Regions from separate parts of the Micromonospora trifolii genome, predicted to be linked through region 2. Evidence: predicted binding sites of a transcription regulator. Region 2 holds the regulator's gene; the other holds the start of a gene.

Region 1 (15,747 bases), 3.2 Mb from region 2:
CGCCCCCGGCGGCGGCGAGCCGGTCGGCCAGCCCGCGCAGGCCGTGGCTGTGCGCGTCCGGGCCACGGTCGTCGGCGCCGTCGTTGGCCACCGTCATCCTGGCCACGTCATCCTCCCGATCGATGTGGATCCGGCACCAGTCGGCCCGGCTGTGCCGCAACACGTTGGTGCTCGCCTCGCGCAGCACCGCAGCCAGCTCGATGGCGGCGCGCTGCGGCAGGTCCGCCGGCAGTGGCAGAACGGTGCACCGCACCCCGCAGGAGCGCAGCACCCCCACCACCGCCGTGAGCTGTTCGTCGAGGTCGACGGCCCGATAGCCGTGCACGGTCTCCCGTACCTCGCTCAGCGCGGAGGCGGCCAACCGTTGCACCTCGGCGGCTTCGCGCCCGGCCCGTTCCGGGTCGACCGGGGCGAGTCGGGCGGCGAGTTCGGCCTTCAACGCGATCACCGTGAGGCGGTGCCCCAGCACGTCGTGCACGTCGCGGGCGAAGCGCAGCCGCTCCTCGGCGGCGGCCAGCCGCGCCTGGGCGGTCTGGCCCTGCCGGGCCTCCACGAGCAGGTCCCAGAACCAGACCTGGAGCCCGTTGACGGCGGCCACGGCCACGCCGATCCCACCGGTCACGGCGAGGTGGCGCGGAACGGAACCGCCGGTCCACCAGGCCACCGCGACCGCCACCGCCAGGACGCCGACAGCGACCGCCAGCGCGGCTCGCCAGCGCACCAGCAGCGGCGTCATGCCGATCAGCGCCGCACCGAGCCAGGCCCAGGTCGGCCACCTGCCGGCCGCCACCGGGCCCACCAGCGGAACGGTCAGCACCGCCACCCCGACCAGGCTCAGCTCGGCCCGACGCCGCCAGCGCGGGTCGAGCCACGGCGTCACGGCCGCGTACAGGACGGCGGTCTGGGCGATCACGAAGGCGAGGATGCCGACCGCGCCGAGCGTCACCCGACCCGGGTCGGGCTCGCGGGTCAGGCCGACCGCCGGTAGCAGGACGCTCGCCCACACGCCGGTGGCCAGCGACACCAGCGTCGCCCACCGGGCGCGGCGCAGCCGACGGTCCGCCCGGGGAGTCACCGCCTCGCTCGCCACGCACCGATCCTAGGACCGCCCGGCGCACGGTCCACCCCTGCGAACTGTCACGGTCGGGCCGTGCGGTCCGCACGGATTTCCCGTGACGAACGGGTCTGCCGGCCACACCGGGGACACCGGCAGGGTCGAGGCATGGAAAACAACCAGATGTACGCGGACAGCCTCACCGCCGTACCGTCGCCCGCGCCCCTGCCCACCGACGAGCCGGCACCCTCGGCCCCGACACCGACCACCGCGGCACCGGCGGCCTCGGCACCGGCCAGCAGCAAACGGCGGCTGCTGTGGCATCTGGGCGAGATGGCCCTGGCGATGGTCGCCGGGATGCTGCTGCTCGGGCCGTTGTGGGAGCTGGCCGGCACCGCTGCGGGCATCGGCGACGCGCTGGCCCGGCCGGAGATCGCCGCACTGGTGATGGCCACGAACATGACCGTCGGGATGACGGTGGGGATGCGCTACCGGGCGCACCGCTGGCACGCGGTTGGCGAGATGGCCGCCGCGATGTACGTCCCGTTCCTGCTGCTGCTCGTGCCGTTCCGGGCCGGCGTGATCGACGCCGACGCGCTGCTGCTCGGCGGTCACCTGCTGATGATCCCCGCGATGGTACTGGTGGCGGTCCGACACCGGCACGAGGCGTCGGCGCCGGTACGCCGACACCGGGTCGTGGTGGCGCTCGCCCACCGCTGGCCGACCGGGTTGGCGCTGCTGATGACCGTGGACATGTGGGTCGACCCGAGCGTGCTCAGCCCGTGGACGATGCTGGTGCTGCCCGTCGGCTACCTGGTGATCGGCGTGGCCCGCCGCACGCTGGGCGGGCGGGGCGTGCTCGCCACCCAACTCGCCGGTCTGGCCGTCTGGGTCGCCCTGACGCTGGTCGCGGTGATGGCCGGCGGGCGGGCCGCCGACTGGCTGGTGGCGTTCGGGTGGTTGGCACACGCCGGCTGGGACCTGGCGCACCACCGCAACCGCCGGGTGGTGCCGGGTGGCTACGCCGAGTTCTGCGCGGTGCTCGACGTGGCCCTCGCCGCGGTGATGGTGCTGGCCATCCTGACCACCGACGCCTGACCGAGGCCGCCGCCGGGATCATGGAACAGCCGCAGCACGAGCCCGGAGACAGCTCTTGTGGCGGTCGCCGCAACGGCCCGGACGGCGTGATGAAAGGCTTGGCACATGAGTTCCGCACCTGCACAGCACGAAGCACCGATTGACGCCACCCCCGACGGCACCGACGAGGTGAGCGCCTTCACCGAGCTCGGGCTGCGCGCCGAGCTGCTGGGCGCGCTCTCCGCCCTCGGGTACGAGGAGCCGACCCCCATCCAGCGGGAGGCTATCCCACCGCTGCTGGAGGGTCGGGACCTGCTGGGTCAGGCGGCCACCGGCACCGGCAAGACGGCTGCGTTCGCGCTGCCACTGCTGAACCTCATGGCGGCACACCGCCAGGGCGGCGACCCGGTGGCCCTGGTGCTGGTGCCGACCCGGGAGCTGGCGGTGCAGGTCTCCGAGGCGTTCCACCGCTACGGCAAGGACCTGGGTGCGCGGGTGCTGCCGATCTACGGTGGGCAGCCGATCGGGCGGCAGCTGCGGGCACTGGACCACGGTGTCGACGTGGTGGTGGCCACCCCGGGGCGGGCCCTCGATCACATCGCCCGGGGCACCCTGCGCCTCGGTGGGTTGGCCACGGTGGTGCTCGACGAGGCCGACGAGATGCTCGACATGGGCTTCGCCGAGGACATCGAGGCGATCCTGGAGCATGCTCCGGCGGAGCGTCAGACGGTGCTCTTCTCGGCCACCATGCCGTCGCGCATCGACGGGATGGCCCGCCAGCACCTGCGCGAACCGGTGCGGATCGAGATCGGCCGGGAGCAGACGGTAGCGGGTGAGGCGCCCCGGGTGCGGCAGAGCGCGTACATCGTGACCCGAGCGCACAAGCCGGCCGCGCTGGGTCGGGTGTTGGACGTGGAGTCCCCGACCGCGGCGATCGTGTTCTGCCGCAGCCGGGAAGAGGTCGACCGGTTGACCGAGACGATGAACGGTCGGGGCTACCGCTCCGAGGCGCTGCACGGCGGCATGAGCCAGGAGCAGCGCGACCGGGTCATGGGCCGGCTGCGGGCGGGCACCGCCGACCTGCTGGTGGCCACCGACGTGGCGGCCCGTGGGCTGGACGTCGAGCAGCTGACCCACGTCGTCAACTACGACGTGCCGTCCGCCCCCGAGTCGTACGTGCACCGGATCGGTCGGGTGGGCCGGGCTGGCCGCGAGGGCGTGGCGATCACCCTCGCCGAGCCGCGTGAGCACCGGATGCTCAAGACCATCGAGCGGGTGACCGGCCAGCGGATCACCATCGACAAGATCCCCACCGTGGCCGACATGCGTACCCGGCGGCTGGAGCTGACCCAGGCGGCCCTGCGGGAGAGCCTGCTGGAGGACGACCTGGACCCGTTCCGGGTGATCGTGGAGACCCTGACCGACGAGTTCGACCTGATGGAGGTCGCCCTCGCCGCCGTGAAGCTGGCCCACGAGGTGACGTCGCCGGGCTCCGACGACGAGGAGGAGATCCCGCAGGTTCCGGTCCGTGGGCCGCGCGAGGGTCGGCCGGAGACCGGCGGCCGGGGCGGCGACCGGCGGGGCGGGGGCCGGCCGCGCTCCGCTGGCGGCAACACCGTCCAGGTCTTCGTCGGCCTGGGTCGACGCGCCGGGGTACGCCCGCAGGATCTGGTCGGCGCGATCACCGGGGAGACCGGCATCCGCGGCCGGGACATCGGCTCGATCGAGATCGCCGACCGGTTCTCACTGGTCGAGGTGCCCCAGGGGGTGGCCGACGAGGTCATCTCCGGGTTGCGCTCCAGCACGATCAAGGGCCGCAAGGCCACCGTGCGCCGCGACCGCGGCGGCGACGAGCGCTGAGCACGCCGTCGGCGACCGCCGGAGTACGACGGTCGCCGGCGCGGATCAGAGGGCGTACGGGCCGAAACGGCCCCAGGCCACCACGGCGGCGAGGACGAGCAGCACCGCGCAGGTGATCGCGCCCTGGATCTCGGTGCGACGCCCGTCCTGGGTGGTCTGCTGCTTCCGGTCGCGCAGGTGCACCAGGATGCCGCCGATCATGACGATGACCAGCCCGACGGCGGCGAGCGGGGTGAGCACTGTGGCGACGCCGGTGGCGGCGGGCAGCACCAGCCCGGCGGCGGCCAGCAGCTCGACCGCGCCGAGCGCCTTGACCTGCGACGGCGGGACCGGGTCCACCCACCGCATCACGCCGTTCAGCTTCTCCTTGGGCTGGGTCAGCTTGGCCAGCCCGACGCCGGCGAAGACGGCGGCGAGCAGGATCTGAATGATCCAGAGCACCACGTTCACGGGGGTTCCTCCAGGGGGCCGCCTCGCGGCGGAGAGGTGGTTGACGGTGCAGACGAGACAGTAGACCTCCCCCGCGTACCGAAAGGGCCCCCGCCGTCGCAAGACGGCGGGGGCCCGGATGGTCGGAGCGTCAGACCGCGAAGAGCGCCGGACCGTCCAGCGTCTTCACGTCGGCCGGGCGCAGCGCCAGGGCGAGCACGTCGGCCACGTCGGCCAGGGTGTGCACTGTCAACGCCTCGCGCACCTCGGCCGGCAGGTCGTCCAGGTCGGGCTCGTTGCGCGCCGGGATGATCACCTCGGTGAGGCCGGCCCGGTGCGCGGCGAGCAGCTTCTGCTTCACCCCACCGATCGGCAGCACCCGACCGGAGAGCGTCACCTCACCGGTCATCCCGAACTCGGGGCGGACCGGACGGCCGGTGACCAGCGACGCCAGGGCCGTGACCATGGTGATGCCGGCGCTCGGACCGTCCTTGGGCACCGCGCCCGCCGGGAAGTGGACGTGGATCCGGCGTCCCGCCAGGGCGTTCGGGTCGATGCCGAACCGCCGCCCGTTGGAGCGCAGGTAGGAGAGCGCGATCTGCGCCGACTCCTTCATCACGTCACCGAGCTGGCCGGTCAGGGTCAGCCCCGGCTCGCCCTCCATGCTGGTCGCCTCGATGAAGAGCACGTCCCCACCGGCGCCCGTGACGGCCAGGCCGGTGGCCACGCCGGGCACGGCGGTGCGCTCGGCCGATTCCGGGGTGAACTTCGGCCGACCCAGGTAGCCGGTGAGGTTGTCGGTGCCCACGCGTGCCGGCGTCGGGTCCGTCGCCAACGTCACCGCCACCTTGCGCAGGATCTTGGCCAGGGCCCGCTCGAGCTGCCGGACGCCGGCCTCCCGGGTGTACTCCCCCGCGATCAGCGCGAGAGCCTCGTCGGCGACGCTGACCTCGTCGACGGTCAGCCCGGCCCGCTCCCGCTGCCGGGGCAGCAGGTGGTCGCGGGCGATGGCGACCTTCTCGTCCTCGGTGTACCCGTCCAGGGTGACCAGCTCCATCCGGTCCAGCAGGGGGCCGGGGATGGACTCCACCACGTTGGCGGTGGCCAGGAAGAGCACGTCGGACAGGTCGAGGTCGACCTCCAGGTAGTGATCCCGGAAGGTGTGGTTCTGGGCCGGGTCGAGCACCTCCAGCAGGGCGGCGGCCGGATCACCGGCGTAGCCGGCGGCCAGCTTGTCCACCTCGTCGAGGAGCACGACCGGGTTCATCGAACCGGCCTCGCGCAACGCGCGGACGATCCGGCCGGGCAGCGCCCCCACGTAGGTGCGCCGGTGCCCGCGGATCTCCGCCTCGTCGCGGACGCCGCCGAGCGAGACCCGGACGAAGTTACGCCCGAGCGCCCGCGCCACGGACTCGCCGAGGCTGGTCTTACCCACCCCGGGAGGACCGGCGAGGGCGAGCACCGCGCCGGAGCCGCGACCGCCGACCACACCGAGGTTGCGCTCGGCACGCCGGTTGCGCACCGCCAGGTACTCCAGGATGCGGTCCTTCACGTCGGCCAGGCCGGCGTGGTCGGCGTCGAGCACCGCCCGGGCGGCGGCCAGGTCGGTGTTGTCCTCGGTACGCGTGCCCCACGGCATCTCGAGCACGGTGTCCAGCCAGGTACGGATCCAGCCCGCCTCCGGGGAGGCGTCGCTGGCCCGCTCCAGCTTGCCGACCTCGCGCATGGCCGCCTCGCGTACCTTGTCAGGCAGCTCGGCGGACTCGACCCGGGACCGGTAGTCGGCGGAGCCGTCCGGCTCGTCCTCGCCCAGTTCCTTGCGGATCGCGGCCAACTGCTGGCGCAGCAGGAACTCGCGCTGGGACTTCTCCAGCCCCTCGCGGACGTCACTGTTGATCTGCTCGGTGACCTCCTGCTCGGCCAGGTAGTCCTTCACCCAGCCGACCAGCAGCTCCAGCCGGGCGGTGACGTCCGGTGCGGCGAGCAGCTCGTTCTTCTGCTCCAGCGTCAGCCAGGGCGCGTAACCGGCCGAGTCGGCCAACTCGGAGAGGTCGGTCATCCGCTCCACCGCGTCGATGACCTGCCAGGCGCCCCGCTGCTGGAGCACGGAGGTCACCAGGGCGCGGTACTCGCGGGCGAGTTCCCGGGCCCGACCGGCGTAGGCGGGTTCGTCGAGTTCGGTCGCCTCGACCCAGAGGGCGGCGCCGGGCCCGGGCACGCCGGAGCCGATCCGGGCCCGGGACAGGCCACGGATGACGGCGGCGGGCTCACCCTCGGGCAGCCGGCCGACCTTCTCGATGGTGGCGACCACGCCCACCGGGCCGTACTCGCCGTCGATGCGCGGCACGGCCAGCAGCTTGCGGTCGCCGGTCGCACGCGCCGCGTCGATCGCGGCCTGGGTGGTGGGGTCGAGGGTCACCGGGATGACCATGCCGGGCAGCAGCACGGCGTCGGTCAGGGGAAGTACCGGAAGAGTTGCCATCGAACACCTGCTATCGCGTTGAGTTGAGCGTGTCTCACTCAAGTAACAAAGCGTTCCCCTTGTTCCGGCCTGTGACCCAGACCACTCTTCCGCCCGGTCCGTCGGGTCGCCCGGGACCGGCGGGCGACCCGACGAGGCACCTCAGGTGAGCTTGCTCTTCACCGTGTTCACCACCGAGCCGGCCACCCCCGGGTTGGTGCCGTACAACCGAGGGTCACCCGGAGGCAGCACCGGTTCCGGCGCGTTCGCCCGCGGGTTGTCGTCGTACCGGAACTCACCCTTGCCGTCCGGCGAGGGCCCGGACGCCCAGCGCCCCTGGGCGGCGTCGGTGCCAGAGGAGAAACCCAGGTAGGTGTAGCCGTACTCCTCGGTGAACTCACCCGAGTCCGGGAACGCCTCCGGCACCGGCATCTCCTCCAGCCCGTCCTCCTTGAGCTGCTCGATCGCCGCCAGCCACATGTTCTGGTGCATCGTGTCGCGGGCCAGCAGGAAGCGCAGCATCTGCTTGACGCCCGGGTCGTCGGTCATGTGGAACAACCGGGCGACCTGGAGCCGACCCTGCGCCTCGGCGGTGACGTTGAGCTGGAAATCGGCCAACAGGTTGCCGCTGGCGGTGATGAACGCGCCGTTCCAGGGCACCCCGTTGGAGTCGGTGGGCAGGGCCCCACCACCGCCGTGGATGAAGTGCGCCGGGTTCTCACCGGCGTAGGTCGCGGCACCTCCGGGGTCCTCCGCGATCCCCTCGGTCAGCGACAGCGGCGCATTGTCCAACAGCCGGGTGATCATCGTGACGATCATCTCGACGTGGCCCATCTCCTCGGTGCCGACGTCGAGCAGCAGGTCCTTGTACTTGCCGGGCAGTCGGCAGTTCCAACCCTGGAAGAGATACTGGTTGGCGACCGTCATCTCGCCCCACTTGCCGCCCAACACCTCCTGCAAACGGCGGGCGAACGCCGCGTCCGGGCCGTCCGGCTTGGCCTCGAACTGCAGATCCTTGACGTGGCTGAACATCCAACCTCCTCGGTACCGGAAATAGGTAGCGAGGCCGTTCCCGCCCCGATGACCCGAGCGGGCCAACCGGTGTCCCGCCCGGGTCAGCGCACCGGGCGAGCCATCGGCAGCAACACCTCCAGCGCCACTCCACGGGGCCGTAGCCGGTGCGCCCGCAGCGCTCCCCCGTCCGTCGCGAGGAGCTGTCGCGCGATCCACAGGCCCAGACCGGACATCCCGACGGCCGGCGCCGGACGCCGCAGCGCGACCAGCAGCGAATCGTCGACCCGACCCTCGTCGGTGACCAGGATGCTCAGGCTGGGGCCACGCAGGGTGGCGTAGAGCCCGACCTGCCCGTCCGGCGGCCCGTGCCGCAACGCGTTCTGCACCAGGTTGACCAGTACCTGTCGGGTTCGTCCGGCCGGCACCGGGCAGGAGGCCGCCCGCCGGGTGGCCCGCGCCCGCCGACGGCCGACCGGCACCAGCGCGGCGGCCTCCCGCAGGATGCCCGACAGCGCGACGGCCGGCTCCGGCTGCGGAGTCGGCGTCAGCACGCCGGTGCCGGCGGTCGCGTCGCGCAGCAAACTCTGGAGGTGGGCGGCCTGGTCGCGGGCCAGCTCACTGAGCGCCCGCCGGTCGTCCCCGGTCAGCTCGCGACGCTCGTCGGCCAGCGCGCGGGTCAGCGAGGTCAGGGTGCTGATCGGCGTCCGGAACTCGTGGCACAACACCCGCAGGAGCAACTCCGAATCCGCCGCCGTCGGTGGCCTCTCGCCGGGTGTCGGCTCAATGGGGCGCAACCCTCGCAGCAGGTCCCGCAAACCGTGCCGTACGCGCATCCACCCGACTCCTCTCGTTGGGTGCGAACCCGCATGATCGGTACCCGCTGGGGAACGGCGCAGACATGCCGGGAGCCTCCACCTTGCGACTCGTCGTCGTGGACGATCACCCCCTTTTCGTCCGCGGCCTGGAGTTGCTGCTTCCGATCACCACAAACGGCCGCGCCGAGGTGGTTGCCTCGACCGGCGACGCCGCCTCGGCGGCGGCCCTGGTCAGCAACTACTGCCCCGACCTGGCCCTGGTCGACCTGCACATGCCGCCGCCCGGCGGCATCCGGGCGGTGGCCGCGATCCGGCGGACCACCCCACGGGTACGGGTGGTCGCGATGTCCGGTTCCACCGACCCCGGGCCAGCGGTGGAGGCGCTGCGGGCCGGCGCGGAGGGGTTCCTGCCCAAGACCAGCGAACCGGAGGAACTGCTGCCCCCGCTACTGGCCATCCTCGACGGCTGGGCGGTGCTGCCGGCCGAACTGCTGCGCGCCGTGCTGCGGCCCACGCGCTCCACGCCCGTCGACCTGGACGGCGAGGAACGGCGCCTGCTGCGGGCGATCGCCGTCGGCCGCAGCACCGTCGACATCGCCGAAGAACTGCACGTCTCCGAACGGACGGTGAAACGGATGACCGCCGCGTTGCTGCGCAAGTTGCGGGTCTCGAACCGGGCCGAGGCGGCTGCCATCGCCGGTCACAGCGGCATCCTCGCGGAATGAAGCCTCGCCACCGAACCGATTCACGGTTTTGCTCGGTAACGGAATCGCGACGCGCCGAATGAATGGAAGGCATATTGTTGCGGATTACCGGGGTGATAGGTCAGACTTTGGACACATCCCGCCGCACACAGGGAGTAATCGGCAATGGCGAGAAAAGTAATCACGGTCCTGACCGACGACCTCGACGGTGGGAAGGCCGACCGGACGGTTGAGTTCAGTCTCGACGGCGTGGCCTACACGATCGATGTCTCCGACGAGAATGCCGGCGTCCTGCGCAAGGCGCTCGATCCGTACATCAATGCGGGTCGGCGGATCGGGCGCGGCCCGGTGGAGAGCGCCCGTTCAGTCCGGCGGCCGGGGCGACCCGCCGGCGCGGGAATGGATCGGGAGCAGAACCGGGCCATCCGGGAATGGGCCGTCAAGAACGGCTACAAGATTTCCGAGCGCGGCCGGATCCCGGTTGAGGTCGTCGAGGCGTACAAGAGCCGCTGACGCGACTCGACGGGGCCCCGCCGGAAACGGCGGGGCCCCGTCGTTTGTCCGGGTACCCGAAGCGACGCGGCGGCCGGCCACCCCGGGTTGTCGCCCCGGGTGGCCGGCCGCCGTTGTACGTCAGCTCAGTTGACGTCGATGCGCACCGAGTCGAAGGCGGGGGTCTGGTTGGCCCGCTCCATCATCGGCAGGCGGTGCGAGCCGTCACCGGCCCAGACGGAGCACTGGGCGGTACCGGACTCCGGCAGGCCCGGAATCTGGATCGTCACCTCGTCGGGCTGGGCGCCGCCGCGACCGTCCTCGGTCGCGACGAAGAACGCGGGCACCTCCTGCGGCTCCGGCGGAGCGGTCAGGCTGTCCAGCATCCGGCAGGCGGTGTGGAAGTGGCCGCGGACCAGGCCCTGGTCGTTGAGGAGCGAGCTCTCCACGTAGTAGCCACCCTGACCGGCGGCCAGGAAGCGGTCCCGGACCAGGTTGCGGGTGCTGACCCGCAGGGTGAAGGGCTGGTTCTGGCCGACCTGCTCGGGGAACTGGGTGATCAGCAGCGACGGGTTGTTGGCCGCCGCGCCGACCTCACCGAACTCGGTGCTCACGCAGCGGTTGCCGTTCTGGAAACCGTCGTGCGGCTGGAGCTGGCTCTCGTCGCAGTCGTTGGCGAGCACGCCGAGCCCGGCGCCGGGCTCGGTGCCACCGCCGTTGTTCCCGCCACCGTTGTTGCCGCCGCCGCCGTTGTTGCCGCCGCCGTTGTTGCCGCCACCGGGGGTGGTGGTTGGCGTGGTGCCGCCACCGTTGTTGCCGCCCGTGCCGCCGGTGGGCTGCACCTGGCACTCGGCGAGCTGCGCGAGGCCCTGCGGCCGGGGTCCGGCCCGGTCGATGGCGGTCGTGATCCGGTCCAGCACGGCGCGGCGCTTGCCGGCCAACGGCTGGAGGATCGCGCTGCGGATGAACGCCTCACCCTTGTTGCCCTCGGCGGCGAGTCGGCGGTCCGCCTCGGCGATCTGGGTCTGCAACTGGGCGAGATTGCGGTCCACCTCGGCCCGCGCCCGGTTCGGCACCTGCGGCAGTTTGGCCGCCACATCCGGACAGGCGATGGCCGTGCCGGTGCCCACCGTGCCGTCCTTGCCGTCCTCGCACTCGGGGACCGACTGCTGTCCGTCACCCCAGTGATTACGCACCCACCGACCGTTCTGCCAGGTCCGGCTGGTCGAGCCGTCGCCAGTGGGCGCGGTCGCGCCCGGGCTCGGCTCCACGCACTGCCCGGAAGCCGGACGTGGCTTATTTGTCCGCCGGTCCTGGGCCGACGAAATCTGAGTCACGGCGACAACTCCGCCGAAGACCGCGAGCGTGCCGACAACTGCCAGCAGACGCTTGCTCCGCGCGTTGCCGGAAGGCCGGCGCGCCCGAGTGGACCTGCGCATCGAATTGCTCTCCTTCTCGATCCGGTAGTGGATTTCTGCCCTCGGCGGACCGACGGATGTGAGTTGGCACGCCGCGGTGGCGACCCACCGTGACCTACCCGGTAATGCGTCGATGGCCGACGATGCCCTTTCCGCACCGTCTCCCGCGCCCGGTGGACGCGGATGGGGAGATCCTGTTCATTCGCGCAGGAGTACGGGGCGGCGGCCGGGAAGGTTCAACAGACGCACAGGAAATTGCCGCGACCCGACACGGAGCCGGTGCGGAGCAGGGATCAGCAGGTGAAACGGGCCTGGTCAGTCGGCGCAGAGGTGGTCGAACGCGAAGCCGCCGACCAGTTCGTGGCGGCGCTGGCTCAGCGCGGCGATCTGCGCGGTCCACTCGGCGCGCGACGGCAGGTCGGCGACGGCGTTGTCCCGCAGTCGTTCCCCCACGGCGACGGCGGCGAGATCCTCGGCCAGCCGGGCCGCGTCGATGCCGCAGGAGAAACGGTGTTCGGTCACCGAGACCTGCTCGATGAGGCACGCATCGGGGCGTACCTGCACCCAACTCCACCCCTGCGCCGGCCCGTCCACCCAGCGGACGTGCAGTCCTCGCACGATCGGGTCGGCCACCTGCCCGGACACGTACGCCTCGACCGCTGCCGCGCGGGTCAGCGCGCCGAGGTCGTTGACCGCCCCGGTACGCCCGCCCGGCAACCGGCCCAGGATGTCCCGGAAGCCCACCGGCGCCGGTTCGGTCCCGGCGGCGGTGGTCCCGGCGCCGCCCGCCGCGTAGGTGCGCGCGTCGATCACGTATTCGACCAGACGACGGCCGTGCTCTGCGGCGCTCAGCGTCGGCGAGCCGATCCGCAGCACGGGCAGGTCGACGGCTGCGCTCACCGCGTCCTTGAGTCGCTCCACCCGCTGCTCCGCCGAGCCGGCGGACGGCACCGGGCCGATCTCCACGGCGACGACCGGGTGGCCGGTGTCGGCGGCGTAGACCACGAAGTCGAAGCTGGTGCGGCTCGCCGAGGTCCACTGGCTGCCGGTGACACCGGGTGGGCGGCCCTGGACCAGGTCACTGAGCCGGCGTGCCGACAGGACCCGGTGACCGGCGCGGCTGAGCAGCGCGTCGCGCCCCGCCTCGGCGGGCATCGCCCGCAGCCAGCCGCGGTCGTTGCTCCCGGTGCTCGTCATCTGCCTGATCCATCCGCCGGTCGGTCGAGCCGGGACGAGTCTAGGTGGTCGATCATGGGCCACCGACTTCTGATGTGACCGGGATCACAGCAGCGCCGACGTTCCAGGGATGGCCGCCGGGTGTATCCAGCGACCGCCGGTACCGGACCGGCCCGGAGGTGACCATGTCGCGACAGCAGTTCGGCTTCCTCGCCGGGTTCCTCGCCGTGGCGGTCTGGGCGCTCGCCGGCGTCGGCGTGGCCGCCCTCGCCGTGCTCGCTGGCCTGCTCGGCTGGTTGGTCGTCCGGGTGCTCGACGGCGACCTCGCGGTGACCGGTCTCGGCGACCGCCGCGCCGACGCTCGGCGGCGTCGATGACCACCCGCCCGTCCGCGGGGACGAACCCCAGCACCGGACTGGCCGCCGGGACGACCGGTCCGGAGCGCCGCCCGGGTGACACGGCGGACGTCGCGCGGATCGCGGTGCAGGCGGCCAGCCTCGTGCCGGGCGTGTCCGTCGTCCGCCCGGCGGCGGTTCGCCTGGACGACCGGTCCGTCGCACTCGACCTGCACCTCATCACCTGGTACGGGCACAGCGTGCCGACGATCGCCGAAACGGTCCGGGCGGTGGTCACCGACCGGGTGGCCGCCCAGACCGGGCTCAGCGTGGCGGTGGTGACCGTCACCGTGGACGACCTGCTCGTCCCCGGCGTCGACTCCGCCGGCGCCGGCACCGCCACAGCGGAGGACGGCTGAGATGCGCACCGCCAACCGGGTCGCCTCGTTGCTGCTGGCCACCGCCCTGCTTCTCGGCGGCGCGGCGGCGGCCGTGCAGGCGTTGCTGCTCGCCCTGCACCGACCGACGCCGCTCGACACCACCGGCTGGATCGACGCGCTGAGCGGCACCCGCTGGCGCGACCCCACCGTCCGGGCCGTGGCCGGCGGGGCTCTCCTGCTGGGCCTGGCCATCCTCGCCGCCCAGCTGCGCCGCTGGACGCCGGTCCGCCTGCGCGCCGACGAGCGCGACGGCTGGTACCTGCACCGGCGCTGTGTGGAACGGCGCCTCGCTGACGCCGCGAGCGCGGTGCCGGGCGTCCGCCGCGCCCGGGTCCGGGTCCGACGGCGCGGCGGCCAGTGGCGCCCCCGGGTGCGCGCGACCGGTGACCCGGCGGCCCGGGCGGAGATCGAGTTCGCCGTGCACCAGGAGTTGCGGCACCTCACCGCGCCCCGCCCCGCCCGGATCGACGTCCGGCTGCTACCTCGGCGACGGCCGGCGTGACCAACGCCGGGCACCGACTGCTGTGGACCATCATCGCGCTGCTGCTGGTGGCGGGCGGCGCGGCGGCGTTGACGGCCAGCCTCGGCACGTTGCCCGGCGCTGACCCGGCGGCGGCGCTGCTCAGCGCCGAGCTGGTCGACCGGTGGCGACTGGCCGCGCCGTGGAGCACCCTGGCCGCGGCCGTCGCCGGAGCGCTGATCGCGCTGGCCGGGCAACGCCTGCTGACCCGGGAGCTGCGGGGCCCGGACGGCACGCTGCGCGGCACCCTGAGCCACCCCGGACGCCGGCCGGGCCGAACCCGGCTGGCCACCGACGTTCTCGCCGACGCGCTGGTGCGCGACCTGACCGGCAACCCCGGGGTACGCCGGGCCCGGGTGGTGCTCACCGGCGCGCCACCGCACCCCGACGTGTGGATCCGGGTGGACCTCACCGCCGACGCGCCGGCCGCCGGCGTACGCGAGCACGTTCGCGCCGCGGTCCGCCGATTCGCGGCGACGACCGACTGCCAGCCCGCGCACCTCGACGTGACCGCCCGCATCGAGCCCGGCCACCCCTGACCCGCCGACGACCCGAGGGGCATGATCGGTGTCGGGCGAACGGAGGTACGCGGGTGCGGGTGGTGTCGCTGGTGCCGTCCCTGACCGAGGCGGTGGCGCTGACCCTGCCGGGAGCGCTGGTCGGAGCCACCGACTGGTGCAGCCACCCGATCGGGCTCGACGTGGCCCGGGTCGGCGGCAGCAAGTACCCCGATCTGGACCGGGTGCGCGCGCTGCGGCCGGACCTGGTGCTGCTGAACGTGGAGGAGAACCGCCGGGCCGACGCGGACGCGCTGCGGGCGGCCGGCGTACCGGTGCGGGTCACCTATCCGCGGACCGTTCCCGGCGCGTTGACCGAGCTGGGCGACCTGCTGACCGAACTGGGCGCGCCGACCGAGCCGGCCTGGCTGGGGGCCGCCCGGCGGGCGTGGGCCACGCCACCCCGGCTCACGACGACCCGCCGCGCGGTGGTGCCGGTCTGGCGTCGGCCGTGGGTGGTGCTCGGCGGCGACACGTTCGCCGGTGACGTGCTGCGCCGCCTCGGCGTGCTGAACACCTACGACGAGCACCCCGAACGCTATCCCCGCCCGACCCTCAGCGAACTACGCGAACGAGAGCCCGACCTGGTGGTGCTGCCCGACGAGCCGTACCGGTTCACCGCCGACGACGGGCCGGAGGCGTTCCGCGGCGTACCGTGCGCCCTGCTCTCCGGGCGGCACCTCACCTGGTACGGCCCGTCCCTGGCCGAGGCGCCCGCGCTGCTCGCCGACCAGCTGTCCCGGCCGGTGCTGGTCGGCTGACCCCGGCCGCCGCCCGGCGGATCCGGACGCGGCCTGGCGGCCCCGGCCAGCGGCTCAGCCGTCGGTTCGGCGGCGGGCGGCCAGGGTGCTGGCGCCGATGGACACCGCCAGGGTCAGCAGCACCACGGCCAGGGTCAACCAGACCGGCAGCTTGCCGACCGGCGTCTCGGCGAGGATCAGCTTCAGCCCGGCGAACGCCAGTAGCAGCGCGAGCCCGTACCGCAGGTAGCCGAAGTGCCGCAGCAGGCCGGCGAGGCAGAAGTAGAGGCTGCGCAGCCCCAGGACGGCGAACGCGGTGGCCGTCCAGACCAGGAAGGTGTTGGTGGTGATGGCGAGGATCGCCGCCACCGAGTCGATGGCGAAGACCACATCGGTGGCCTCGATGGCGACGAGCGCCACCAGCAGCAACGTCGCCACCCGCCGGTCGGCCACCCGGGCGGTGAACCGGTCGCCGTGATAGCGGGCGTCGGTGGGCACCAGCCGCCGGAACAGCCGGACCACGACGTTGCGTTCCGGGTCGACGTCCGGCTTCCCGCGTACGGCCAACCGCCAGCCGGTCCAGATCAGGAACGCGCCCAGCACGAACCCGGCCCAGGCGAGCCGGTCCAGCAGCTCGGCGCCGGCGAAGATGAAC
Region 2 (15,747 bases):
GTCGAAGCGCCGCCAGGGTCAGCCGCATGACCGCGTGCACGTTGAGTCGCAACAGTCGCGCCTCGTCCTCCGCCGTCGAGCGCAGGAACGGTTTGTTCAGGCTGATCCCCGCATTGTTGACCAGCAGATGCACCGGGCTGCCATCGGCAAGCCGCTGCTCCACGATGGCGCAGCCGTCGTCGGTGGACAGATCCGCCGGGATCGTCTCCACCTCGCGTCCGTGCGTGGAACGCAGCTCGGTGGCCAGCTCGGTCAGCCGCACCGCGTCGCGGGCAACGAGCACCAGGTGCCAGCCGTCGGCGGCCAGCCGCCGCGTGAACGCCGCGCCGATGCCGGCGGTGGCCCCGGTGATCAGGGCTCGGCGCTCGGCTGTCGTGGGGTCGAGCGTCACGGGGTGGTCCTCACCTGGGCGGGTACGGGGGCGTGTGCGGCGCCGACGGGGGCTGGTGCGGGGCGGGCGTGAACATGGGCGGTGCGGTTGGCGCCGTCGAGCGGTGGCGGCCGAACCAGCTGTTCGCCGCCGGCAGCGCCAGCAGCGTAGCTACTACAAGGTAACCGAGCGCCTGTGCGACGGAAAGCCCGGCGTTGAGCGGGATCCACCAGGACGGGTACGCGTCGCCGATGAGGCCCAGCAGCTCGGCGAGAGCCTGCTCGCCGGAGCCCAGTTGCAGCGGTGCCGCCCGTTCGCCGACGACCACCGCCACGCTGCAACAGCCGGCGAGCAGGCCGAGCCCGCTGACCACCCAGGTCGCCACCCGGACGCCGCGGCGACCGGCCAGCAGCCCGAGGGCCAGGCCGGCGAGCAGCGGCGCGGAGAGCACCGCCACCACCGCCGACAGCACCGCGGACGCGCGGAGCAGAGTCACCACGTCGTCGATCTGCTCCGGGCTCGCCGAGGTGTCGCGGGCGGCGGAGCGGAACGCGTCGACCGTCCCGCCCAGCACCACCAGGTCCACCACGGCGTACGCGAGCGCGGCGACCGCCATCACCAACAGCACGGTCGCGGCCGACAGGACGGCGGCGGGCCGGCGGGCCGGTGCCGATTCCGGGTACGACACGACGAATCCCTCCGGTAGGCGTCGGGTTGCAACCTACTCGGAGGGATCGTCGGCGTCGTGCTTATCGAGCCGTCAGTTGGTCGGCGGCGGGGTTGACCCGGGCCGGTCCGTGGGCGGCGTGTCGTCCGGCCGGTTCGCGGCCGGTGGCGGCGGGTAGCTCGGCTCCCCACTCGACGGATAACCCGGCTCACCCGATGCCTGCGGGTAGCCCGGCTGACCGGGCGCCTGCGGGTTGCCCGGGTAGCTGGCGCCCGGGGTGGGCGGCTCCCAGCCCGCGGTCTGCTTGCGGAAGAACGGGTTCGCCTTCGGCAGCGCCAGCAGGACCAGCGCCGTGATCAGCGCGATCAGGCTGAGCACATTGAGCAGGAGGCTGACCGGGGTGACCCAGGAGGGCAGGGCCTCCTCCAGGCGACGCTGGATCTCCTCCGGGCTCGGCCCGTCGCCGGTAGTCCCGCCACCGGTGTTGAACCCGCCGGCCGCGTTGCTGAGCAGGCTACCGCCGACGCAGCAGACCATGATGCCGCCGACGATCCAGGTGGTGATGCGGGCGCCGTTGCGGCCCTGGTTGTTGAACAGGGCCAGCACGCCCAGCACGACCGCGAGCAGCAACAGGACGATGCTGCCGCCGATCCCGATGACGGCGAAGACGTCGGCCACCTGCTCACCGTCGGTGCTGCTGCCCTCGTACGCCGCACGGAGCGCGTCCCGCGTCTTGCTGAAGGTGCTGAGCGTGATGATCAGACTGATCACCTGAAGTGCCAGGAACAGGAAGAGCAGGTAACTGGAAATCGACACAATGGATGGCCGCTGACGGGCCGGCGTGCTCTGGGAATCGACCACGATTCTCCTTCCCTAAGATCGCGCCCACACCGTATCGACAACCGGCCAGTTCGGCATGCCGTGGCGAGCCCGGGCGCGTCCGCCCGGTCCGGCTCGGCGGGCCTCAGGCCCGGGGCGGTCGGATCGTCAGGTCGGCGGGGTCGAGCAGGTCACCGCGGGCGACCCGCCAACCCTCTTCGCCGTACGCCTCGAAGGAGAGCCGCGCGGCGCCGCCGGACTGGTAGTCGTGGTAGCGCATCGTCCCGGTCGACGGCAGCTCCGTCTCGCCGGTGGCGGTGTAACGCGCCTGCCCGGTCTCGGCCCAGGTGTAGCGCCGCCCACCGAGTTCGATGGTCGGGGCGCCCGGGGTGACGGTGGCGCCCGGTTGGGCCGTCCAGAACACCAGCTCGAGTTCGGGGCCGTCCTCCACCGAGAGCCGGTGGCGGGCGCCGGAGTCGTCGTCGAGGAGGTGCTGCACCCAACTCCAGTCGCCCTCGACCAGGCGGATCGTGGCGCTCACCGCGTACTCCCGCTCGCGGATCCGCACGCGGTCGCCCGGGGTCAGGCGGAGCGGGCCGCCGCGCGGCGGCTCCGCCGGCTGGCCGTTGGACGGGCCCGTCGCCCGCCGCCGGGCCCGCCCGACGACCACTACCACCGCGAGTACGGCAACAGCCGCCACCAGGGACGTCACCAGCGCGTCCACCCGACCACCTCCCCAGGTACGTCGGCGCAGACGGTAACAACCCTCGGCACCAGGAAGACCCGCGCTGTGGCCGACAGCTCAGCTGACGGAGGCCGTCGGGTACGGCCTGCGGAGGCGCCGTCGACGGTCCGGTCGGACGCGGCGCGGTGACGGGCGGGTTCATGGCCCGCGACGTACGGCCCGTCGACGGCGACCGGCAGGACCAATCGGGCAGTACCGACCGGCAAATGGATCATGCTGCGGCGAGCCGCCGGCTGGCGTACGTGCCAAGGGTTTCGCGGTCCATCACGCACCCCACGAAGGTGGTGAACTCGCTCGGATCGTCCCGCAGCGACGTCCAGGCCGCTCGGGCCGCCGCTGGGTCGACGCGCTCCAGCAGCGTGGCCGCGTACGCCCGGCCGGCGGGTGTGCCGTCGGCGAGCACCCGGTCGAGTTGGCGGCGTACCTCCTCGGGGTGGTCGTCGAGAGCGGCCGAGATCTGCTCGTACGCCTCCGTCACCGGCAGCAGGGTGCCGGCGATGCCAACTCCCCCGAAGGCGAGCGTGTCAGCCGCCGCCAAGGTGTCGGCGGCCGCACCAAGTTCCCGCTCCCATTTCTTCCCAATCCCAAACATGCCCCACCTCTTTCCCCACCCGCCCCCGCCCCACCCTGTTGATCAAGAGGTTTGCGTCATGAGAAGACGCCGGGCTGACGCAAACCTCTTGATCAACGTGTTCGCGTGGGGTCAGGCGGGGGTTACCGCGAGGGCGTTGGTTTCAGTAGCGCGGTCCACCTTTACCGTCTGGCCGTCGCGGATTGATCCGCTCAGGAGGGCCTTGGCCAGTTGGTCTCCGATTGCCGTCTGGACCAGGCGACGGAGCGGGCGGGCACCGTAGATCGGGTCGTAGCCGTGCTCGGCCAGCCAGTCCCGGGCAGCATCGGTGATCTCCAGGCCCAGCCGGCGATCGGCCAGCCGCCGCCGCATCCGGTTCAACTGGATGTCGACGATGGAACGCAGGTCGCCCCCGCGAAGCGAGGCGAAGACCACGATGTCGTCCAGCCGGTTGAGGAACTCCGGCTTGAAGTGCGACCGGACCACGGCCAGCACGCCCTCCCGGCGCTGCTCATCGGCGAGCGTCAGGTCGCTGATCACCGACGAGCCGAGGTTGGACGTGAGGATCAGGATCGCGTTGCGGAAGTCAACAGTGCGGCCCTGGCCGTCGGTGAGCCGGCCGTCGTCGAGCACCTGGAGCAGCACGTCGAAGACGTCCGGGTGGGCCTTCTCCACCTCGTCCAGCAGCACCACCGAGTACGGCCGTCGGCGCACCGCCTCGGTGAGCTGACCACCCTCGTTGTAGCCGACGTAGCCGGGCGGCGCACCCACCAGGCGGGCGACCGAGTGCTTCTCGCCGTACTCGCTCATGTCGATGCGGACGATGGCCCGCTCGTCGTCGAAGAGGAACTCGGCGAGGGCCTTGGCCAGCTCGGTCTTGCCGACACCGGTGGGGCCGAGGAAGAGGAAACTGCCGGTCGGGCGATCCGGGTCGGCGATACCGGCCCGGGCACGGCGTACCGCGTCGGAGACCGCGCCGACCGCTTCGGTCTGGCCGACCACCCGGCCGCCCAGCGAATCCTCCATCCGGAGCAGCTTGGCCGTCTCACCCTCCAGCAGGCGGCCGGCGGGGATGCCGGTCCAGGAGGCGACCACCGCGGCGATGTCGTCCGCGCCGACCTCCTCCTTGAGCATCGCACCGTCGGCCTGGAGCTGGGCCAGCTCCTCCTCGGCCTGCTTCAGCTCGACCTTCAGAGCGGGGATCCGGCCGTAGCGCAGCTCGGCGGCGCGTTCCAGCTCGCCGTCCCGCTCGGCCCGCTCGGCCTCACCACCGAGACGTTCCAACTCCTCCTTGGCGGTGGAGAGCTTGGTGATGTGGCTCTTCTCCGTCTGCCAGCGCTCGGAGAGCACTGTGAGCTGCTCGCGCTTGTCGGCCAACTCCTTGCGGAGCCGCTCCAACCGCTCGGCCGAGGCGGCGTCCGGCTCCTTGGCCAGGGCCATCTCCTCGATCTCCAACCGGCGGACCGCCCGCTCGATCTCGTCCACCTCGACCGGACGGGAGTCGATCTCCATCCGGAGCCGGGACGCTGACTCGTCGACCAGGTCGATCGCCTTGTCCGGCAGGAACCGGTCGGTGATGTACCGGTCGGACAGCGTCGCGGCGGCGACCAGCGCGGCGTCGGTGATCCGTACGCCGTGGTGCACCTCGTAGCGCTCCTTGAGCCCTCGCAGGATGCCGATGGTGTCCTCGATGGTCGGCTCACCGACCAGCACCGGCTGGAAACGGCGCTCCAGCGCCGGGTCCTTCTCGATGTGCTCGCGGTACTCGTCCAGCGTGGTGGCACCCACCATCCGCAGCTCACCACGGGCCAGCATCGGCTTGAGCATGTTGCCGGCGTCCATCGAGCCCTCGCCCTTGCCGGCGCCGACGACGGTGTGCAGCTCGTCGAGGAACGTGATGACCTGCCCGTTGGAGTTCTTGATCTCCTCCAGGACGGACTTCAGTCGCTCCTCGAACTGGCCGCGGTACTGCGCGCCGGCGACCATCGCGCCGAGGTCCAGCGAGATCAGCTTCTTGTCGCGCAGCGACTCGGGCACGTCGCCGGTGACGATCCGCTGGGCCAGGCCCTCGACGATCGCGGTCTTGCCGACGCCGGGCTCGCCGATCAGCACCGGGTTGTTCTTGGTACGTCGGGACAGCACCTGAATGACCCGACGGATCTCGGAGTCCCGGCCGATGACCGGGTCGATCTTGCCGTCCCGGGCGCTGGCGGTGAGGTCGACGCCGTACTTGGTCAGGGCCTGGTAGGTCTGCTCCGGGTCGGCGGTGGTGACCCGACGGTCCCCACCGCGAACTGTCGGGAAGGCGGCGACCAGGGCCTCCTCGGTGGCACCGGCGGTCTTCAGCGCGCCGGACACCGCCCCGCCCACCCGGGCCAGGCCGGCGAGCAGGTGCTCGGTGGAGGTGTACTCGTCGCCCAGCGGTCGGGCGATCTGCTCGGCGGCGCCGATGGCGTTGACGAACTCCCGAGCCAACGTCGGCTCGGCGATGCTGGAGCCGCGTGCGGCCGGCAGGTTGTCGACCGCACGCTGGGCGGTCTTGCGCAGCTCGGTCGGGTCGGCCCCGACGGCGCGCAGCAGACCGGTGGCCGTCGAGCCGTCGGTGTCCAGGAGTGACAGGAGCAGGTGCCAGGGTTCCACGGTGGCGTGACCACGCTGGTTGGCCAGCGCGACAGCGCCCGTGATGGTCTCGCGGCTCTTGGTGGTGAGTCTTTCGGTGTTCATGGGCTCCCCCGGATCGGCGTTGTCCATTGGATTGGACACAACCAGAGTTGAGCGTATTCCGCTCAACCTTAGCGCGTGACGGCCATCACTCCCGGCGCCGCCACCGCCAGTCGAACTCGCCGGCCGCCGGGGGCGGGCCGGGCAGCGGGTCCGCGTCCGGCACCGACGACAGGCCGGCCAGCAGGACCGCGAGCTGCCGGCGGCGCAGTTGGCGCGTCCGCTCCTGATCGGGTACGCGGACCGCGGCGCACGCCTCCAACAACAACCCCAGATCGTGTACGACCGCGTCGGGGCGCAGCCGCCCGCTGGCGCGGGCCCGGTCGACCAGTGCGGTGGCCAACTCGCCGGCGCGCATCGCGTCCCGACCCATCTCCTCGGTCGGGGTGAACGTGCCGGCCAGATGGACGGTGAGCGAGTGCACGTCGGCGTCGACCACCCGGGCCAGGAAGCCGGTGAACGCGGCCCAGTCGTCCGGCTCGGCGAGGGCGGTCTCGGCCTCCGCGACGTACCGGCGCAGCCCGTCGTGGCAGAGCTGGCGCAGCAGGTCCTCCTTGCCCGCGTACCGCCGATAGAGGGCGCTGATCCCGACACCCGCGCGTTCGGCGACGGCGGCGATCGGGGCCTTCGGGTCGTCGAGGAAGACGGCGCGGGCGGCTTCGAGGATGACCTCGTCGTTGCGGGCGGCCTGGGCGCGGCGACCGCCCAGCGTTTTGCCGGAAGTCGTTGACATGCCCTCAGCCTAACAGTGGAACGGATCGTTCCGCTCTGCTATGGTGATTGCAGAACGAAACATTCCGTTCCGAAGGAGTTCCGCCATGAGCGACACCGCGATCCGCCCGTTCCGCGTCGAGATCCCGCAGACCGCCCTCGACGACCTGGCCGCCCGGCTGGACCGCACCCTCTGGCCCGCCGACCTGCCCGGCGCGGGCGACTCGTACGGGATGAGCATCGACCGGGTGCGCACCCTCGTCGACCGGTGGCGGGGCGAGTTCGACTGGCGAGCCGTCGAGGCCCGCCTGAACGCTCACCCGCAGTTCGTCACCGAGATCGACGGCGAGCAGATCCACTTCCTGCACGTCCGGTCGTCCCGGCCGGACGCCACCGCGCTGGTGCTCACCCACGGCTGGCCCGGCTCGGTGCTGGAGTACCTCGACGTGATCGCCCCGCTCACCGAGCCGACCGAACCGGACGCGCCGGCCTTCCACGTGGTCATCCCGTCGCTGCCGGGCTTCGGTTTCTCCGGCCCTACCCGCGGCGCCGGCTGGAACCGGTTCCGCACCGCCCGCGCCTGGGCCGAGCTGATGAACCGCCTGGGGTACGACAGTTACGGCGCGATCGGCAACGACGCCGGCTCGATGATCGCGCCGGAACTGGGCCGGGTCGCTCCGGAGCGGGTGCTCGGCGTACACGTCACCCAGCTCTTCTCGTTCCCCTCCGGCGACCCGGCCGAGTTCGCCGGGCTCTCCGAGGCGGACCAGGCGGCGCTCGGGCACCTCCAGTGGTTCTACGAGAACAAGTTCTCCTTCAACCAGGTGCACAGTCAGCAGCCGCAGACCCTGGCGTTCGCGCTGGCCGACTCGCCGGTGGGGCTGCTCGCCTGGAACGCCCAGCTCTTCGACGAGAGCCTGGACGCCGACTTCATCCTGGCCAACGTGGCGCTCTACTGGTTCACCGGCACGGCCGCCTCGGCGATCCGGCTCTACTGGGAGGACGCGCACGCCGGCGAGCCGCCGACCGAGCCGACCACCGCTCCGACCGCGCTGGCCATGTTCCCCGGCGACTTCCAGTCCATCCGCCGCTTCGCCGAGCGGGACCACGCGAACATCGTCCGGTGGACGGCGTACGAGACCGACGTCGACGGTCGGGGTGACGTCGGCGGCCACTACGCGGCCCACCAGGCCACCGAGGTGCTGGTCGCCGACATCCGCGAGTTCTTCGCCAGCCTCCGCTGACCACGTCGTGCCCAGGTGCCCGCGCCCGCGCTGCCGGCGCGGGCGCCCGCGCGTCCGACCCGACCCGGCCCCCCGGCCCGGTTGATCCACTCGACTTTCAGGAAGTCGGGGTGTTCCGCCACGCCGGATAGCCCGACTTCAATGAACTCGAGTGGATCACCTCCGTTGGGCTGCGCCGGGGCCGGCCCGAGGGGCGCTGTCCCTCCAAGATCTGCGCTCTGTTCACAAAGCGGTAGCCTTGGAGGGTGCGAGTACGTGTCGAGCAGACCGCCTTACCCGGGATCGGGGTACGTCACGATCTGGTGACGGAGTCCGGACGCCGCCTGGGCGTCGTTTCCCACCGCAATGGCCGCCGTGATCTCGTCCTCTACGATCCCGACGATCCCGACGCCTGCCAGGCGGACATTCCGCTGACCGACGACGAGGCCGAGGCTCTGGCCGACATCCTCGGCGCGTCGCTGATGCTCGGCCAGCTCTCCGGGCTCCGGGAGCAGGCCGCCGGTCTGCTCACCGAGCAGATCGCCATCACGGCCGGCTCCCCGTACGTCAACCGGAAGCTCGGCGACACCAAGGCGCGTACCCGCACCAGCGCCTCCATCGTGGCTGTACTGCGTGAAGGCGAAGTGATCGTTTCGCCACTCCCCTCCTTCCGCTTCGCGGCCGGCGACGTGGTGGTCGTTGTCGGGACCCGTAGAGGTCTCGACGGCGTTTCCGCCATCCTCGCCGACAGTGACCCGGACGGCTGAGGCGGATGCACGATTTCACCACGCTGCTCATCGAAGTCGGTGCGCTGCTGCTGCTGCTCGGGCTCCTCAGCCGGCTCAGCCGGCGCTTCGGCCTCTCTCCCATCCCTCTCTACCTGCTCGCCGGGCTCGCGTTCGGGCACGGCGGGCTGCTGCCGCTGGACGCCAGCGAGGAGTTCTTCGCAGTCGGCGCCGAGATCGGCGTGATCCTTCTGCTGGTGATGCTCGGCCTGGAGTACTCGGCCAACGAACTCGTCGGCAACCTGCGCTCGGCGGCACCGGCAGGGCTGATCGACGGCGTCCTCAACGCGCTACCCGGCGCGGGGTTTGCCCTGCTGCTCGGCTGGGACTGGGTCGCCGCCCTGGTACTCGGCGGCATCACCTGGGTCTCCTCCTCCGGGGTGATCGCCAAGGTCCTCGCCGACCTGGGCCGGCTCGGTAACCGGGAAACCCCGGTGATCCTCTCGGTGCTGGTCATCGAGGACCTGGCGATGGCTCTCTACCTGCCGCTCGTCACCGCCGTACTGGCCGGCACCGGCCTGCTCGGCGGCGGGATCGCGCTCACCGTCGCGGTGGGCACGGTGCTGATCGTGCTGGTGGTCGCCATCCGGTACGGCCACCTGATCTCGTCCGCCCTGTCGGCGAAGGACCCGGAGGCGCTGCTGCTCGGCGTACTCGGTCTGACGTTGCTGATCGCGGGCATCGCCGCGTCGCTCAAGGTGTCGGCGGCGGTCGGCGCGTTCCTGGTCGGCATCGCCCTCTCCGGCCCGGTGGCGCACCACGCCACCGAGTTGCTCTCGCCCCTGCGCGACCTGTTCGCCGCGGTGTTCTTCGTCTTCTTCGGCCTGACCACCGACCCGCAGGACATTCCGCCGGTGCTGCTTCCGGCGCTCGCCCTGGCCGTGGTCACCATGGCGACGAAGACGCTCACCGGCTACCTCGCGGCCCGCCGGGTCGGCATCGCGGAACCCGGTCGATGGCGGACCGGCCTGGCACTCGTACCCCGAGGTGAGTTCTCCATCGTCATCGCCGGGCTCGCGGTGGCCGCCGGGAGCGTCGAGCCGCGGTTGGCGGCGCTGGCCGCGACGTACGTCCTGATCACCGTGGTGACCGGGCCGATCCTCGCTCGGCTGCCCGACTTCCCGTGGTTCAAGCGGTGGCTGCGCAACCGCGCGGCGGCCCAGCGGCGGGAGCCGACCCCGATCGTCGACTCACTGCACTGAGCTCCACCTGAACGCCGCGGCGGCGTGGGTCGCACCCTCACGGAGGTAGAAGCGGTGCGCCTCGGTTCGGGCGAGGCCGGACTCCAGGAAGACGTAGTCGGCACTTTGCTCGTACGCCCACGCCCTGGCCGCCGCCAGGAGGCTGGAGCCGACACCCCGGGAGCGCCACTCGGGGTGCACAGCGAGATCCTCGATCGAAGCCCGGCGGCCGAAGCGCACCGAGAGGATGTCCACGTAGACGCTGGCCACGCCGACCAACTGATCCTCGTCCGCTCGCGCCTCGAAGAGTGCGACGTCTTCGTGGGCGAGCAATTGCGCGGTCCGCTCGACGGCGCGGTCGCGGTCCCAATCCACGGGACGGCTGCCGGGAGGGGCGAAAAGCCACTCCAGCCCCATGACGAACTCGGCCTCGGCGCCCCGCTGTAACCGTCTAACGTGGATTGTCATAGGAGCATCATCGGCTGCGCTGTCGATGCAATGGACCCGTCCGTGCCAACGGTTGCGGAATTGCTCCTCGCGGGTACTACCGCAGCACCCGACGGCGGGTTACCGTTTCGCCCCAGCAGCCAGGGTCCGCAGGCAGCGTTGCCAAACGCGGGCGAGAGCGGAAGGTTGGCCGGTGAGCGTGCAGGAGTCGACGTTCCACGGCTTCGCCAACCCCGTCGATCCGACTCCGGCGGAGTTGCGAGCTTGGGCGTACAAGCCCGATTCGGTGCCGTTGGCCTCGATGCCACCCGACTGGGACCTGCTGGTCTCCGGCGACCGGCTGGTGTTGACACTCTTCGAGTTAGCAATGGATCCAACCTGCCCGGCCCGGCGGTTCGCGCTGCACTGCCTCTACATCTACGCAGCCGACGGCATCCGGACGAACTTTCGCGCCCACCCCAAGCGCCGCTTCCGCAAGCTCGTCGAACAGGCCGAGCGTGACGGCGACGAGCTGATGAAGATCTGGGCGCACAACGGCCGGGTACTGTTGGCCCGACCGGACCTCTTCGTCTACCGGGACTGGTGCGAGGGCGGCCTGGTCCGCGAAAACCGCCGCCTCGGCTGAGGCCCAACCCGCACTCAGTTACGACGAACGGGCCGGGACCCCGGCGAACGGGCCGGGACCCCCCGTGGGTCCCGGCCCGCACGTCGGTTACCGGTCAGTCCTGCTTGCGTTCCGTCTCGGCTCGGCCCCGTTCGCCGGCGCGGTCGCCATCTTCGGCGAACCGGCCCGCGATGATCCGGTCCCGGTAGGTCCCCTCGGTCACCTTGTCGAACTTCTTGCGGACGGTCTCGGCCAGGTTCTCCAACCGGTCCTCGGTCTGTTGGGCCACCTTCTTCGCCGGTTCCGCCATCGCTCCCCCTCGCCATGCCGGTAGGTCCGGATTAAGCCGATTGGACCCTTATCGACAGGCTAACCGAAGCGGCCCGGACCGCGCCGGGGAATCCAGCGCGGTCCGGGCCGAGAAGACAGATCCGGGTGAGCGGCAGCTCAGCGATCGGGCGTGCGGCGGGGGCGCCACACCACCAGGGCGGTGGACGTGCGGTTGGTCGGCACCAGATCCCGGCCCGGGAAGCGGGCCAGCGACTCCAGCTCCGCCACCCGGCGGTACGCGGCGTCCAGCTCCGCCTCCAGCCGGGCCACCCGCTGCTGCGCCTGCTCCAGCAGCCGCTCCAGCCCGATGATCCGCTTGACGCCGGCCAGGTTGATCCCGTCGTCCTGACTGAGCCGCTGCACCTCACGCAGCAGCACCACGTCGCGGACGCTGTAGCGACGCCCGCCACCAGCGGCCCGGCCGGGCTGCACCAGCCCCAGTCGGTCGTACTGGCGCAGGGTCTGTGGATGCATTCCCGCCATCCGTGCCGCTACCGAGATCATCAGCACCTTGGCCTCGTAGGCAGGGTCGCCCGAACCGAGGAACTCGCCCGACATCCCGCTCACCTCCGCGTCCATTCCACCGGACTAACTGACTCGACGCACCCGTGCGTCGAGATGTTCCCGGGCCGCCGGCGGGGTCTGCTCGGCGAACGACTCCAGCGCCGTGCGCGCCTCGTCCGACAACCGGGCCGGCACCACCACGTCCAGCGTGACCAGCAGGTCACCGGCCTGCCCGTCGCGGCGGACCACACCCTTGCCACGGGCCCGCAGCACCCGCCCGCTCGGCGTCCCCGGCGGCACCCGCAGGGTCATCGCACCGTCGAGCGTGGGCACCCGCAGGTCCGTGCCGAGCACTGCCTCCGCGAAGGTGACCGGCACGGTCAGCGTCAGGTCGTCCCCGGTACGCCCAAACAGCTCGTCCGGCCGAACCTTGACGTGCACGAAGAGGTCGCCAGCCGGGCCGCCGCGCTCGCCCGGCTCGCCACGCCCGGCCAGCCGGATGCGTTGACCGTCGGCCACGCCGGCCGGAAAGCGCACGTTCATGGTGCGGGTCTTGGTGACACCGCCGCTGCCCTGGCACTCCGGGCACTTCTCCTCGACCACAGTGCCGACGCCCTGGCAGTTGCGGCACGGCTCGGAGAAGCTGAACGACCCCTGGTTGCGGGTGGTCACGCCGGCACCATGACAGACCGGGCAGGTACGCGGCTGGGTGCCGGGCTTGGCCCCGTTGCCATGGCAGGTGTCGCAGACCCCCGGCGCGCGCAGCGTCAGGGGAAGCGTCACTCCGCGCACCGCGTCGCCGAAGTCCAGCGCCACCTCGGTCTCCACGTCCCGACCACGGGCCGGACCGCGGGGCGCGGCCTGCCCACCGGCCTGACCGCCACTGAAGATCGAGCTGAACAGGTCCTGGAAGCCGGCGCCGCCGAAGCGACGATCGCCGCCTCCGCCGCCGCCGAACATGTCGGAGACGTCGAACGGCATGCCGCCCGGCTGACCCCCACCCCGGGCGTTGCGCCGAAACGCGCCCGAGCCGAAGAGCGAACGCATTTCGTCGTACTCGCGGCGGCGGCCGCTGTCCGACAGCACGTTGTACGCCTCGGACGCGGCCTTGAACCGCTCCTCGGCCTTCGGGTCGCCCGGGTTGTGGTCCGGGTGCGACTCCCGGGCCACCTTGCGGTACGCCTTCTTGATGTCATCCGCGGAGGCGGCCTTGTCCACGCCGAGCACGGCGTAGAAGTCCTTCTCGATCCAGTCCTTCGAACTCACCGGTCCACCTCCTTCCGACCCCGGTGGCCCGGCCGTCCCGCCCACCGCCGCGCGGTGGACGGGACGGCCCGGTCACTGTCTGGCACTATTCCGGATCCGCGACCGCGACCAGCGCGGGGCGCAGCAGCCGCTCACCAAGCTGGTAGCCGCGTCGCATGACCTGTACGCAGGTCGGCTCGCTGACGTCGGCCGAGGTCTGGTGCGCGACCGCCTCGTGCCGGGTCGGGTCGAACGGGTCGCCCTGCTCGCCGAAGGCGTTCAGGCCGAACTTGCCCAGCGCGGTGGTGAGCTGTTCCGCCACCGTGCCGAACGGCCCGACCAGGTCGCCGTGTTCCCGGGCCCGGTCCAGGTCGTCAAGGATCGGCAGCAACGCGGCCAGCACCGAGCCGGTCGCCTGCTCCTGCACGAGGCTGCGGTCACGGTCAACCCGCTTGCGGTAGTTGGCGTACTCCGCCGACACCCGCTGCAGGTCCCTGGTCCGCTCGTCGAGCTCGGCCCGGAGCGCCTCCAGCTCGGCGCCGAGCGAGGTGCCCGTGCCGCCGCCGTCCACCGGCTGCGCCGGGGCGTCCACCACCGGCGGACCGGATGGTTCCGGCCCGTCGGTGGAGTTGACCTCGACCTCGATCTCGTCGACCACGACCTCGGCGTCCTCGACCAGACCCTCGGCCGGCACACCGGTCTCCGCGTCGGTGGCGGTCCCCTCCGGCTCGGCGGTGTCGACGAGCTTGCGCTTGTTGCGGATGACGACCCGCTCCCCGTCGCCGGTGGTCGGCTCCGTGGTCGCGGAGCCACCCGGCGTCGACCCGGTGTCGCCCGGGTCGGCGGCTCGTGGCTTCTGCGTCATGCGGCTACCTCATCCCCTTCGCGGTGGAAACGTGTCGGAGGCCGACGGTCACTTCTTGCCGTCCTCGTCCACGATTTCCGCGTCGACCACGTCGTCGGGGCCGCCGGCCTGCGCGCCGGTCGCGCCGGTCGCACCGGTCGCGCCGGTCGCACCCGGGCCGGGCTCCCCACCGGGCTGCTGACCCTGCTCGGCCTGCTGCGAGTAGAGCAGCGAACCGGCCTGCTGGGAGACCTGCGCCAGCTTCTCGTGCGCCGACTTGATCTTCTCGATGTCCTGACCGCCGAGGGCGCCACGCAGCTCGCCGAGCGCCTCGTTGAGCTGCTCGCGGTTCTCACCGGGCAGCTTGTCGCCGCTCTCGGCGAGGAACTTCTCGGTCTGCCACTGGAGCGCCTCGGCCACGTTGCGGGTCTCGGCGTCGTCGCGGCGGCGCTTGTCCTCCTCCGCGTGCTCCTCGGCGTCCCGGCGCATCCGCTCGATGTCGTCCTTCGGCAGCGAGGAGCCGCCGGTGATCGTCATCTTCTGTTCCTTGCCGGTGCCCAGGTCCTTGGCGTGCACGTTGACGATGCCGTTGGCGTCGATGTCGAAGGCGACCTCGATCTGCGGCACGCCGCGCGGCGCCGGCGGGAGGCCGGTCAGCTCGAAGGTGCCGAGCTTCTTGTTGTACGCCGCGATCTCCCGCTCACCCTGGAACACCTGGATCAGCACCGACGGCTGGTTGTCGTCCGCCGTGGTGAAGACCTCGGAGCGCTTGGTCGGGATGGTGGTGTTGCGCTCGATCAGCTTGGTGAAGATGCCGCCCTTGGTCTCGATGCCCAGGCTCAGCGGGGTCACGTCGAGCAGCAGGACGTCCTTGACCTCACCCTTGAGCACACCGGCCTGGAGGGCGGCGCCGACGGCGACCACCTCGTCCGGGTTGACACCCTTGTTGGGGTCGCGACCGGTGAGCTGCTTGACCAGGTCGGTCACGGCGGGCATCCGAGTCGAACCGCCGACCAGGATGACGTGCTCGACGTCGGAGATCTTGATCCCGGCGTCCTTCACGGCCTGCTCGAACGGGCCCTTGCAACGGTCCAGCAGGTCCTGCGTCATCCGCTGGAACTCGGCGCGGCTGAGCGTCACGTCGAGGTGCAGCGGGCCGGCCGCGCCGGCGGTGATGTACGGCAGGTTGATGTTGGTGGTGGTGGCGGCGGAAAGCTCGATCTTGGCCTTCTCGGCGGCCTCACGGAGCCGCTGGAGGGCCATCTTGTCCTGAGACAGATCAATGCCGTGCTCACCGCGGAACGTCTTGACCAGGTGGTCGATGATCCGCTGGTCCCAGTCGTCGCCACCGAGCTGGTTGTCACCGCTGGTCGACTTGACCTCGACGACGCCCTCGGCCAGTTCCAGCAGCGACACGTCGAAGGTGCCGCCGCCGAGGTCGAAGACCAGGACGGTCTGCTCCTTGGAGCCCTTGTCCAGCCCGTACGCCAGGGCGGCCGCGGTCGGCTCGTTGACGATCCGCAGCACGTTGAAGCCGGCGATCTCACCGGCCTCCTTGGTGGCCTGGCGCTGGCTGTCGTTGAAGTAGGCCGGAACGGTGATCACCGCGTCGGTGATCTGCTCGCCCAGGTACGCCTCGGCGTCCCGCTTGAGCTTCATCAGCGTCCGGGCCGAGATCTCCTGCGGGGTGTACTTCTTGCCGTCGATGTCAACGGACCAGTTCGTGCCGACCTCGCGCTTGACCGACCGGATCGTCCGATCCGGGTTGGTCACCGCTTGGCGCTTGGCGACCTCACCGACGAGCACCTCGCCGTTGCGGGCGAACGCGACGATCGACGGAGTCGTCCGCGACCCCTCAGCGTTGGCGATGACGGTGGGCTCACCGCCCTCGAGAACGCTGACGCAGGAGTTCGTCGTGCCGAGGTCGATACCGACCGCACGTGCCATCTTCGCTTCCTCGCTTCGTAAGGTTGTGCAGGT

Evidence for each region. The regulator HspR, encoded in region 2, represses chaperone genes until heat shock. The targets are predictions, from matches to a motif close to TTGAGTNNNNNNNACTCAA.
Region 1: the regulator HspR is predicted to act here: its motif matches at 6,926-6,944, upstream of lon (endopeptidase La).

The regions. Positions count from the first base shown of each region.
Region 1 is NZ_CP191526.1:2,200,084-2,215,830, reverse strand. It holds gene ACQRWP_RS10290 (sensor histidine kinase) at 1-1,090, opposite strand, end outside; gene ACQRWP_RS10285 (hypothetical protein) at 1,223-2,152, shown strand; gene ACQRWP_RS10280 (DEAD/DEAH box helicase) at 2,258-3,991, shown strand; gene ACQRWP_RS10275 (DoxX family protein) at 4,037-4,441, opposite strand; gene lon (endopeptidase La) at 4,572-6,902, opposite strand; gene ACQRWP_RS10265 (manganese catalase family protein) at 7,044-7,913, opposite strand; gene ACQRWP_RS10260 (sensor histidine kinase) at 7,997-8,728, opposite strand; gene ACQRWP_RS10255 (response regulator) at 8,812-9,435, shown strand; gene ACQRWP_RS10250 (histone-like nucleoid-structuring protein Lsr2) at 9,580-9,927, shown strand; gene ACQRWP_RS10245 (hypothetical protein) at 10,053-11,345, opposite strand; gene ACQRWP_RS10240 (hypothetical protein) at 11,640-12,521, opposite strand; gene ACQRWP_RS10235 (hypothetical protein) at 12,686-12,877, shown strand; gene ACQRWP_RS10230 (Asp23/Gls24 family envelope stress response protein) at 12,874-13,254, shown strand; gene ACQRWP_RS10225 (DUF6286 domain-containing protein) at 13,256-13,777, shown strand; gene ACQRWP_RS10220 (hypothetical protein) at 13,774-14,334, shown strand; gene ACQRWP_RS10215 (helical backbone metal receptor) at 14,388-15,113, shown strand; gene ACQRWP_RS10210 (TerC/Alx family metal homeostasis membrane protein) at 15,168-15,747, opposite strand, start outside.
Region 2 is NZ_CP191526.1:6,180,412-6,196,158, reverse strand. It holds gene ACQRWP_RS28855 (SDR family NAD(P)-dependent oxidoreductase) at 1-391, opposite strand, end outside; gene ACQRWP_RS28850 (hypothetical protein) at 402-1,058, opposite strand; gene ACQRWP_RS28845 (hypothetical protein) at 1,131-1,898, opposite strand; gene ACQRWP_RS28840 (DUF4178 domain-containing protein) at 2,002-2,580, opposite strand; gene ACQRWP_RS28835 (hypothetical protein) at 2,813-3,193, opposite strand; gene clpB (ATP-dependent chaperone ClpB) at 3,305-5,896, opposite strand; gene ACQRWP_RS28825 (TetR/AcrR family transcriptional regulator) at 5,982-6,626, opposite strand; gene ACQRWP_RS28820 (epoxide hydrolase family protein) at 6,712-7,848, shown strand; gene ACQRWP_RS28815 (cation:proton antiporter regulatory subunit) at 8,094-8,594, shown strand; gene ACQRWP_RS28810 (cation:proton antiporter) at 8,600-9,814, shown strand; gene ACQRWP_RS28805 (GNAT family N-acetyltransferase) at 9,803-10,261, opposite strand; gene ACQRWP_RS28800 (hypothetical protein) at 10,434-10,865, shown strand; gene ACQRWP_RS28795 (hypothetical protein) at 10,960-11,154, opposite strand; gene ACQRWP_RS28790 (heat shock protein transcriptional repressor HspR) at 11,292-11,732, opposite strand; gene dnaJ (molecular chaperone DnaJ) at 11,763-12,944, opposite strand; gene grpE (nucleotide exchange factor GrpE) at 13,030-13,788, opposite strand; gene dnaK (molecular chaperone DnaK) at 13,837-15,714, opposite strand.